Regions from separate parts of the Stenotrophomonas sp. YJH_SMC_53 genome, predicted to be linked through region 2. Evidence: predicted binding sites of a transcription regulator. Region 2 holds the regulator's gene; each other region holds the start of a gene.
What was found. The regulator FliA, encoded in region 2, starts transcription of late flagellar genes. The targets are predictions, from matches to a motif close to TAAAGTTTNNCNNNCNNNGGCCGATAA.
Positions count from the first base shown of each region.

Region 1 (3,253 bases), on a different contig from region 2:
CATCAGTTCGCCCACTTCGTCCTGGCGGCTGACGTCGATATGACCATCGAGCTTGCCACCGGCGACGTCGTTGGCGACCGAGACGGCGCCACGCACGCTGCCGACCAGTGCGCGGGCGAACAACCACACCAGCACCAGGCCGAGTGCGGCGCCACCCAGCAGGGCGATCACGGTCAGCACGGCCGAGGCGGAATAGGTGGAGGCGGCCTCTTCGCGCGAGGCGCGGGCGAGGCGGTTGTCTTCGGCGATCAGCGCTTCCAGCGCCGATGCAGCCTTGCGGTGCTTGGTACGGGTTTCGCCGACGAAGGTATCGATGGCATCGTCCGGCAGGTCAAGTTCCAGCATCTCGGTGACGCTGTCATAGGACGCCAGCGCATCCTTCCATTCCATGGCGAAGGTGTCGAACAGCTTCTTCTGTTGTGCGTTGTCGACCAGCTTCGGATAGTCCTTGATCGACTTGTCCATGCTGGTGCGCAGGTCGACGGCCTGCTTGCGCGCATCGGACTTGACGTCGTCGCTGGCGCGGATCAACTGCTGGTAGGCGGCATTGCGGTATTCGCCCAGCATGCCGCGCATCTCGCCGGCGAGGCGGATGCTCTCCATGCGTGAACCGGCCAGCTCGGTGGTGACGTTGTTCAGCGAATGCAGGCCGCGATAGGCGACGATGCCCTGCAGCAGCATCACCAGCAGGAGGACGCCGAAGGTCAGCAGCAGCTTCGGCATCAGTTTCAGGTTGTTGATCCACGGCATGGGCGTTGCGAGCTCCTAAGGCAGACGCGCCCGGGCATCGGGCCCGGTTGCAGCAGAAACCACGCCGGCACCAGGTCCGGCGTGGTTCGACGGACAGCGGATTACTTGATGTTGGCCAGCTTCAGCCCAGCCGGCGAGCTGACTTCGATTTCCGCGCGCGAGGCGTCGCGCTGGATCTTGCCGATCACGCAGACGGTCTTGCCTTCCAGGGTTTCCAGCGGGAAGGAGAACTTGCCGCGGTTCTCGCCGGCGATGCGGGCCGAGAAGGTGTGGCGCGGGAAGGCGCCGCCCATGTACAGGAAGGTCGGCTGGCCTTCGGAACCTTCTGCGTAGCGGGCCTTTTCAACCTTGCCACAGACCATGCCGTCCTTGCCGACCGAACGCGGGGCCAGTTCCGGCGGGATCATGTCAGCCGACTGGGCGAAAGCGGAGGCGGCGGTGGTGGCCAGGACAGCGGCCGAAACGAACGCAAGCAGGGACTTCATCGAGGGGTATCTCCGGGGATGGTAACGGTCGGGCCGGCCCTGCGCGCTCCTGCGCGGCCGGCTTCTGTCCCCCTATCGGCATCGCCGGGGGGAACTGAAGGGTTTTGTGACCGGAACGTGAAGCAGTTCCGTTTACTCAGGCGGCGACGTCTTCGGTGAGACTGGCCTGGCCCATGTCGGCGCTGTCGAGCAGGGTCTCGATGTCCAGCAGGATCAGCATGCGATCGTCGTGGGTACCGATGCCGGAGATGAAGCGGGTATCGACGGCGGCACCGAATTCCGGGGTCGGTCGGATCTGCTCGGCCGACAGCGGGATCACGTCGGAGACGCTGTCGACGACGATGCCGACCACGCGGTCTTCGACGTTCAGCACGATCATCACGGTGAAGGCGTCGTAGCGGGCGTTGTCCAGGCGCAGCTTCAGGCGCAGGTCGATCACCGGGACGATGGTGCCACGCAGGTTGATCACACCCTTGATGTAGTCCGGGGCATCCGGCACGCGGGTAACCGCGTCGTAGCCACGGATTTCCTGCACCTTGAGGATGTCCACGCCGTAGTGCTCGTCACCAAGGGTGAAGCTGAGGAATTCGCCACCGGTGCTGGCGGAGGAGCTGGTCTTGTCGTTCATCGAGGGGTCCTGGTTCTGCCGGAAGTCCCGGTGTCAGGCTCGATATCGGCCCCGCTGGGGGGGACTTTAGGTGCCCGGGGAAGGGGCATCCACGCATGGCGTGGATCTACCTGGGAGGGTGGGGGCATCCACGCATGGCGTGGATCTACCGGAGATCGGTAGTGCCGGCCGCTGGCCGGAAATGGCCGTACCCGCATTGTCGCCAAGTTGCCGGCCAGCGGCCGGCACTACCCGTTGGCCGGGCCTCAGAGCTCTCCGTTGCGGCGTGCCTTGCGTTGGCGGTCGATGCGGAAGATGTAGCGCTGGATGGCGCTGTCGGCGCCGCGCGGCAGGCTGTCGAAGCGCATGCCCACGCGCTTGACCTCGATGCCGTTGGGCTGGCGCTGCGGCAACAGGTTGCAGACCACCAGCGCGATGTCCAGGTCGGGTCCATCGGGCAGGGACAGCTGCGCCGGATAGCGCTTCTGCAGGCCGAACACCGCGCAGTCATTGGGAACCACCACGGCCAGGCCACCGCCACTGATGTCCACCACGCGCATCGACAACGCTTCGGCGCGCGCTTCGCCGGGGGGCAGCAGCAGCTGCGGTGAGTCGGTGACCGGGGTCTCCAGCCGATACAGCTCGCGGCGCTGCAGGTGCACCAGTTCTTCCGGAAGCGGAGCGCGGAAGGCCACGTGGCCGTCGTTGTCCACGCGCTGCAGTTCGTGCAGGCGGAAACGCACCAGCACCCGTTCGAGCTGGGCGAAGCACAGCAGGTGATCGGCCTGCTCGGCGGCGCGGTTGGAGGCTTCCTGCGGGCTGCCATCGAGCAGCAGGTAGTCCTCGTCCTCGTCGAGGTCGAGCAGCGCAGTGGGGAACGAACGGTCACGGCCGTCGATGTGCGCGTTGATCAGTGATCGCTGGTCGATCAGCGAGCGCAGCAGCTGCCGCAGCTGGCGCGGGTTGCGGACCAGGAAGCGCTCGTCAGCGGCGTCGGCCGCGTGGACATCATGCACTGCAGTGTCGTTGCCGTCGGACATGGAATCTACGGTCAGGGGCGGGCGCCAGCACGCGTTGGTGCGAGGCTCGATGGGGATATCGGCCTCTGCACCGGATTATGAAGTGAGATTTGCATCACTTTCCACGCGTAAGGGGTCAGATCCCTTTCCTGCGGGAAAGGGATCTGACCCCGTGGTTCTGTCAGAACTCCTGCCAGTCGCCGTCGGCGGCCAGTACCGGCTGCGCCGTCGAGCTGCGCAGGGGGCGCGCGGAAGCCGGCTTTGCCGAAGGTGCGGCGGCGGCGACCTGGCGCGGTACCGGTGCCGCCAGCGGGCGTGCCGGAATGGCCGTCGTGCCGTGCGATGCCAGCCGGAAGCGGGCCACGGCTTCACCCAGCTGCACGGCCTGGTCC
Region 1 covers NZ_JCAFTF010000023.1:142-3,394, reverse strand. Annotated here, with positions in the region: partial or broken gene AC5P7X_RS20240 (methyl-accepting chemotaxis protein) at 1-750, opposite strand, end outside; gene AC5P7X_RS20235 (hypothetical protein) at 852-1,235, opposite strand; gene AC5P7X_RS20230 (chemotaxis protein CheW) at 1,372-1,863, opposite strand; gene AC5P7X_RS20225 (flagellar brake protein) at 2,109-2,882, opposite strand; partial or broken gene AC5P7X_RS20220 (methyl-accepting chemotaxis protein) at 3,043-3,253, opposite strand, start outside.
Region 1: AC5P7X_RS20230 (chemotaxis protein CheW) is a predicted target of FliA. The motif match lies at 1,906-1,932, and genes of this name have one in related genera.

Region 2 (3,253 bases):
AGACCGCGTGGCGGTCCAGTCCCTTCAGTGCCGGCCCGGCCAGTTCCGGATCGGTGCGATGCTGTTCCGGCGGCAGGCCGAGCGCGCCGAAGCCCTCATGCACACGGCGGACGATGCCGACCACGCGACGGATGATCTGCCCCGTCAGGTCCTGGTAGCTCTGGGTCAGGGCGATCTCGGTGAGGTTGTGGCGGATGCGCTCGAGCTGTGCATCCTGGCCCGGCTGCAGGCCTTCGGCGCGCAACTGTTCGGTCAGGCTGCGGCATTCCTCGGCCAGGTCCAGGGTGCGGTGCGTCGCCTGTTCGGTCATCGCCACCACGTGGTCCAGGCGTGCGCAGGCATCGTCCAGTTCGCCGGCCTCGCTGGGTACGGTCGGCAGTTCACCCAGGGCCTGCCCGAGCTCGCGGGCCAGCCGCGAGAGGCCGCTCATCATCGGCTGCGTGCGCAGCGCGACCAGTCCGTCGATGCGTTGCCGCCAGGCGGTTTCGTCACCGGACTCCAGTGCGTCCAGTGCTTCCTGCAGGCGCAGGGCGAGGGCATTCTTGTCGACCGTGGTATCCATCAGGCACTGGCCGCCAGGCGTTCGAAGATCTTGCCGAGCTTCTCTTCCAGCGTCTGCGCGGTGAACGGCTTGATGATGTAGCCGTTCACGCCGTTCTGGGCCGCTTCGATGATCTGCTCGCGCTTGGCTTCGGCGGTGACCATCAGCACCGGCAGGGTCTTCAGCTTGGCGTCGGCACGGATCGCCTTGAGCAGCTCGATGCCGGTCATTACCGGCATGTTCCAGTCGGTGACCACGAAATCGAACGGCTGGCTCTGCAGCAGCGACAGCGCGGCATGCCCGTCCTCGGCTTCGGCGGTGTTGGTGAAGCCCAGATCGCCCAGCAGGTTCTTGACGATGCGACGCATGGTCGAGAAGTCGTCGACGATCAGGATGCGCATGTTCTTGTTCAAAGCAGAGTTCCTTTGTTGTTCATTCCGGGCGGCCGGGGGCAGCTGCCTCGGGGATGTTCATTCTTCGAGGCCGGCGTCGACGGCCTCGAATACCTTCAGCCGGCCGCGCAGGCGCAGCACGGCCTGGCCGTGGATCTGGCAGACCCGCGACTCGCTCACGCCGAGCACCGCGCCGATCTCCTTCAGGTTGAGTTCCTGCTCGTAGTAGAGCGAGAGCACCAGCTGTTCGCGCTCGGGCAGATGGCCGATGGCCTTGCCCAGCTCGCGGCCGAACTCGCTGCGCTCCAGCACCTGCTGCGGGGTCGGGCCACCCTGTGCGACCGTGTCCAGCTCGCCCTGGTCCTCAATGCGCGACTCCAGGCTCAGCACCTGGCCACGCGCGGCGTCTTCCATCAGGCGCAGGTATTCGGGCAGTGGCATCTCCATCGCGGCGGCCACTTCGGTGGCGCTGGCGGCGCGGCCGCTGCTCTGTTCCAGGCGGCGGATGGTGGCGGCAGCATCGCGTGCACGGCGGTGCACCGAGCGCGGCACCCAGTCGCCACGGCGGATCTCGTCGATCATCGAGCCACGGATACGGATCGAGGCATAGGTCTCGAACGAGGCGCCCTGGTCGGCGTCGTAGCTGCGCGAAGCCTCGATCAGGCCCATCATGCCAGCCTGGATCAGGTCGTCGACTTCGACGCTGGCCGGCAGGCGCGCGGCCAGATGGTGGGCGATGCGCCGCACCAGGTCCGAGTGCTGGGCGATGACGTCGTTGGCCGCCGAGCGCTGGACTTCCCTGTACTGGGCCGCGCCTTTCATGCCGCCACCCCGCGCTGCTTGAGGATGCGTTCGAGGAAGAACTCGACGCCGCCGCGTGGTTCGGTCGGCGCCTGCCAGCGGGCCGTGCGGCGCGCGATCTCGGTGATCGCCAGTGCGGACGGGCTGGACGGGTAGGCCTTCACCACCGGCTGCTGGCGCTGCACCGACAGGCGCAGCCAGTCATCCTGCGGCACGCAGCCCAGGTAGTTCAGCGAAACATCGGCGAGGAACTTCTCGCAGACGCGGGTCAGCTTCTCGTACAGCACGCGGCCCTCATTGGGGTCGCGCACCATGTTGGCCACCACCTGGATGCGGTCCACGCCCCGTTCACGCGACAGCACCTTGATCAGCGCGTAGGCGTCGGTGATTGAAGCCGGCTCGTCACAGACCACGACCACGGTGTCCTGCGCGGCCTGGCAGAAGGTCAGCACGCCGTCGGTGATGCCCGCGGCGGTGTCCACCACCATGATGTCCAGCTCGCGCTCCAGCTCGGAGAACACGTTGACCAGGCCGACGTGCTCGGCCGGGGCCAGCTCGGCCATGTGCCGGCGGCCGGACGCGGCCGGGACCACCAGCACGCCGTTCGGGCCTTCGACGATGACATCGTCCAGCGAGCAGCGGCCGGCAACCAGGTCGGCCAGCGTAAAGGTGGGGTTCAAGCCCAGGATCACGTCGATGTTGGCCAGGCCGAGGTCGGCGTCCAGCAGCAGCGTGCGCTTGCCCATGCCGGCCAGCGCCACGGCCAGGTTGGCCGATACGTTGGTCTTGCCCACGCCGCCCTTGCCGCCGGTCACGGCGATGGTGCGCACAGGGCCGAGCGGCTCGCTGCGGGTGGCCGACAGCGGGAAGGTCTTGGTCAGCTTGGCGTACTCACGCGACGGCATGGTTCAACTCCGGGTTGCAGGGCATATCGGCCGCTCGGCGCAAATCTTCAAGGCGAAGTACGAGATTGGCCGCACTGGCCCGGTGCAGGTCGTCCGGAACGTCCTGGCCATCGGTCACCCAGGTGATCGGCAGGGCATGGTCCACGGCCACCGACAGGGCGTTGCCGAAGCGGCCGGTTTCGTCCAGCTTGCTCAGCACCAGGCCCTGCAGGTTGGCGGCACCGAAGCGGCGGACCACCTCGTCCATGTCGCCGAAGCTGGTGTTGGCCGGCAGCACCAGCAGGGTGCGCACCTGGCGGGCGGCGCGCAGCCACTGCAGCTGGGCGGCCAGCGCGCGGTCGCGCGGGCCCAGCCCGGCGGTGTCGATCAGTACCAGCTTGTAGTCCTTCAGGCGTTCCAGCAGCTGGTCCAGGTCGGTGCCGCTGTTGGCCTCGTGGACGGCGATGCCGAGCTGCCTGCCATAGCCATACAGCTGCTCGCGGGCGCCGATGCGGGTGGTGTCGGTGGTGACCAGGGCGACGTCACGCGGCGCGTGCTTCTCGGCGAAGCGCGAGGCCAGCTTGGCGATGGTGGTGGTCTTGCCGGCGCCGGTCGGGCCTACCAGCGCGATCACG
Region 2 covers NZ_JCAFTF010000006.1:332,177-335,429, reverse strand. Annotated here, with positions in the region: gene AC5P7X_RS12320 (protein phosphatase CheZ) at 1-562, opposite strand, end outside; gene cheY (chemotaxis response regulator CheY) at 562-954, opposite strand; gene AC5P7X_RS12310 (RNA polymerase sigma factor FliA) at 1,012-1,755, opposite strand; gene AC5P7X_RS12305 (MinD/ParA family ATP-binding protein) at 1,752-2,639, opposite strand; gene flhF (flagellar biosynthesis GTPase FlhF) at 2,626-3,253, opposite strand, start outside.

Region 3 (3,253 bases), on a different contig from region 2:
ATTCGCGGCCTGCTGCTCGGTGCGGCGCGACAGGTCGTTGTTGCCGGCGGCCAGTTCCTGGGCCGCGTTGTTGATGCTGTCGGCAGCCACCTGGATGCCGCGGACAATGCCGGTCAGCTGCGCGGTGGTGGTGTTGGCATCGTCGCGCATGCGCGCAAACACGCCGTCGTACTCGCCCTCCATGCGTGCGGTCAGGTCGCCATGCGAGATCGCGCGCAGCACGTCGGAAACATCGGCGATGCTGGCCTGCGAACTGGCCATCATGCCGTTGAGGTGCTCGACCATCGTCTTGAACTGGTACTGGAACGCAGCGGCATCGCCACGCATGCTGAAATCGCCGGCGCGTGCGGCGCGGGCCAGTTCATCGATCTGCGCGTTGATCGCCATCAGGCTCTGCTTCACCGCCGCCAGGGTGCGGGTCAGCGTGCCCTTCTCGCCCGGGTAGTCCGGCAGGTCGCGGCTGAGGTCACCCATGGCGTAACGCTGCATCACCTCGGCCATCAGCAGTTCCACCTGCACGTGCGACTCCACCAGGCTGTTGGTGGCCTGCACCATGCGGCCGAAATCACCGGGGAACGCACTGGCGTCCATGCGATAGCGGATTGCACCGGCCTCGTGCTGCTCGGCCATCTGCAACTGCGCGCCGATCGCCGCCTGCACACTCTGGCGCACGCTGGCCATCGCCTCGCCCAGCTGGGTCAGCTCGTCGCGGCCACCGAGGCGGAACTCCTGGTCCAGCTGTCCCTTGGACAGGCGCTCGGCCAGGTTCACCGCGCGCGCCAGCGGACCGGTCAGGCTGCGGCCGATCATCACCGAGGCACCGATGCCCACCAGCAGCGCGACGCCGCCCAGCACCAGCAGCTGCAGCAGGCTGCGCTCGCCCAGGCGGATCGCCTCGGCGGCAGCCTCACGGCTTTCCTTCTCCTCGAAGTCCACGCCATCGGACAGCGCCTTGTTCCAGCCGTTGGCGGCTTCCTGCACCGGACCCAGGGTCAGCGCCACGGCGCCCGGGTAGTCGCCCTGCTCCATCAGTTCGCTGGTCTGCTTGTTGAGCGGGCGCGCGATGGCACGCTTGGCCGCGATGGTTTCCGCGATGGCCTTGCCCTCCGCATCGCCTGGCAGTGCCTGGTAGGCGGTCCAGCTGGCCTCATAGCGCTTGACCAGATCGGCAATGCGCTTCTCATCGCTGCCGCGGTCTTCGCCCTGGCGGATCAGCATCTCGCGCCGCACCACCATCATCTGGTTGTTGGCGTCGAGCATCTGCGACAACAGGCGCACCTTGGCCACGCTGACGTCGACCACCTGCTGCATCGCGCGCTTCTGCACGACGCTGGCGGTGGCGCCGGTGGCCACTACGGCGGCAACCAGCAGCAGCAACAGGCCAAAGCCCAGCCCAAGACGCCAGGCAACCCTGACGTTCCTCAAGTAGTTCATGGGGGTATCCAAAACGGGGGGATGTGGCCTTATCGGCGGCACGGCAGGCAATCTTGATCGCCGCCCATCGACGGCGTCGGCCACCGTTCACCTTGGTGAGCCCTCGTCCCAGCGACACCTGCCGCTGGCAACCGGCCGCAATGACATGCCTGCTCATGCGGGCATCAGATCCCTTTCACGGCGGCTCGGCGCCGCCTGCGGGCAAGGTGGCGGCGTACCTGCTGGAGATCCCAATGCGCTCATCTGTGTCTCGATCCACCCTGCTCGCAATCTCGCTGCTGGCGTCGCCGGCCTTCGCGCAGGCGCCGCCGCCCAACCTGCCCGCCCCCATTGCCGAGAAGGCTGGCCCGGACACCGCAGTGCGCTCCGCACTGCATGCCCAGGTGCTGCTGGATCGTGCGAACTTCTCTCCGGGCCAGATTGATGGTGAGGTAGGCAGCAACCAGCGGCGGGCGGTGTCAGGCTTCCAGACGGCACACGGCCTGACCGTAACGGGTGAGCTGGACGACGCCACCTGGAAGGCTCTGCAGGCCGATACGATCACGCCGCTGGCCAGCTACACGCTGACTGCTGAGGATGTCGCCGGCCCGTTCCAGCCGATACCGAAAGGACCCGCCGCCCAGGCCAAGCTGAAATCGCTGGGCTACAGCAGTGTGGAAGAAGCCCTGGGCGAGCGCTTCCACGCGTCCCCAGAGCTGATGAAGATGCTCAATCCCGGCGTGGATCTGACCAGGGCTGGCAGCCGCATCCAGGTCCCCAACATCGCCCCGGCCGCATTGCAGAAGGCCGCCAGGATCGTGGTCGACAAATCCGACTCCACGCTGCAGCTACTGGACGCGCAGGGCAAGCTGATCGCGCAGGTGCCGGTGTCATCCGGCAGCCAGCACGACCCGTTGCCGATCGGCGAATGGAAAATCCTGGGCGTGTACCGCGACCCGCCGTTCCACTACAACCCCAAGCTGTTCTGGGATGCCCGCAAGGGGGAAAAGAAAGCCACGCTGCCGCCCGGCCCGAACAATCCGGTTGGCCGGGTCTGGATCGATCTGTCCAAGCCGCATTACGGCCTGCATGGCACGCCTGAACCCGGCCACGTGGGCAAGACCGAGTCGCATGGCTGCGTACGCATGACCAACTGGGATGCACTGCGCGTGGCCGACGCAGTGGACACCTCGGTGCCTGTCGTGATGCAGGAGTGAGTCGATGCGTCTTTCGCAACTGATCGTGCTGGGTGTTCTGCTGGGATTGGGTGCAGGTTGGTGGCTGCACCGCGATATGGATGAGCCTGTGACCGACGCGCTGCCGGAAGCGCCATCGACGGTGGCCGCCGCGCCGGTGACGGAACCGGTAGCGCCAGGCGCAACAGCCCCACCCGCCTCCACCGCGCCGCCGGCCGCCCAGGCTGCCGATGCACCGTCCGGCTTGCTGCTGCCGGTGCAGGGAATCCTGCCCTCGCAGCTGCACGACACCTTCAGCGATGCACGCAGCGAGGGCCGCGTACACGATGCCATCGACATCATGGCCGATGCAGGTACGCCGGTGCTGGCGGTGGCCGATGGCACGGTGGAGAAACTGTTCGACAGCGAGCGCGGTGGCCTGACGATCTACCAGTTCGAGCCCAGCGGGCAATGGTGCTACTACTACGCGCACCTGCAGCGCTACGCCGATGGCCTGGCCGAGAAGCAGGTGATCAAGCGCGGCGAGGTGATCGGCTACGTCGGCAGCACGGGCAACGCCAGCGCCGAGGCCCCACACCTGCATTTCGAGGTGCATGTGCTGGGGCCGGAGAAGCAGTGGTGGAAGGGAGAGTCGATCAATCCCT
Region 3 covers NZ_JCAFTF010000014.1:31,174-34,426, forward strand. Annotated here, with positions in the region: gene AC5P7X_RS18115 (methyl-accepting chemotaxis protein) at 1-1,434, opposite strand, end outside; gene AC5P7X_RS18120 (L,D-transpeptidase family protein) at 1,668-2,630, shown strand; gene AC5P7X_RS18125 (M23 family metallopeptidase) at 2,635-3,253, shown strand, end outside; gene AC5P7X_RS18130 (hypothetical protein) at 3,245-3,253, opposite strand, start outside.
Region 3: AC5P7X_RS18115 (methyl-accepting chemotaxis protein) is a predicted target of FliA. The motif match lies at 1,464-1,490, and genes of this name have one in related genera.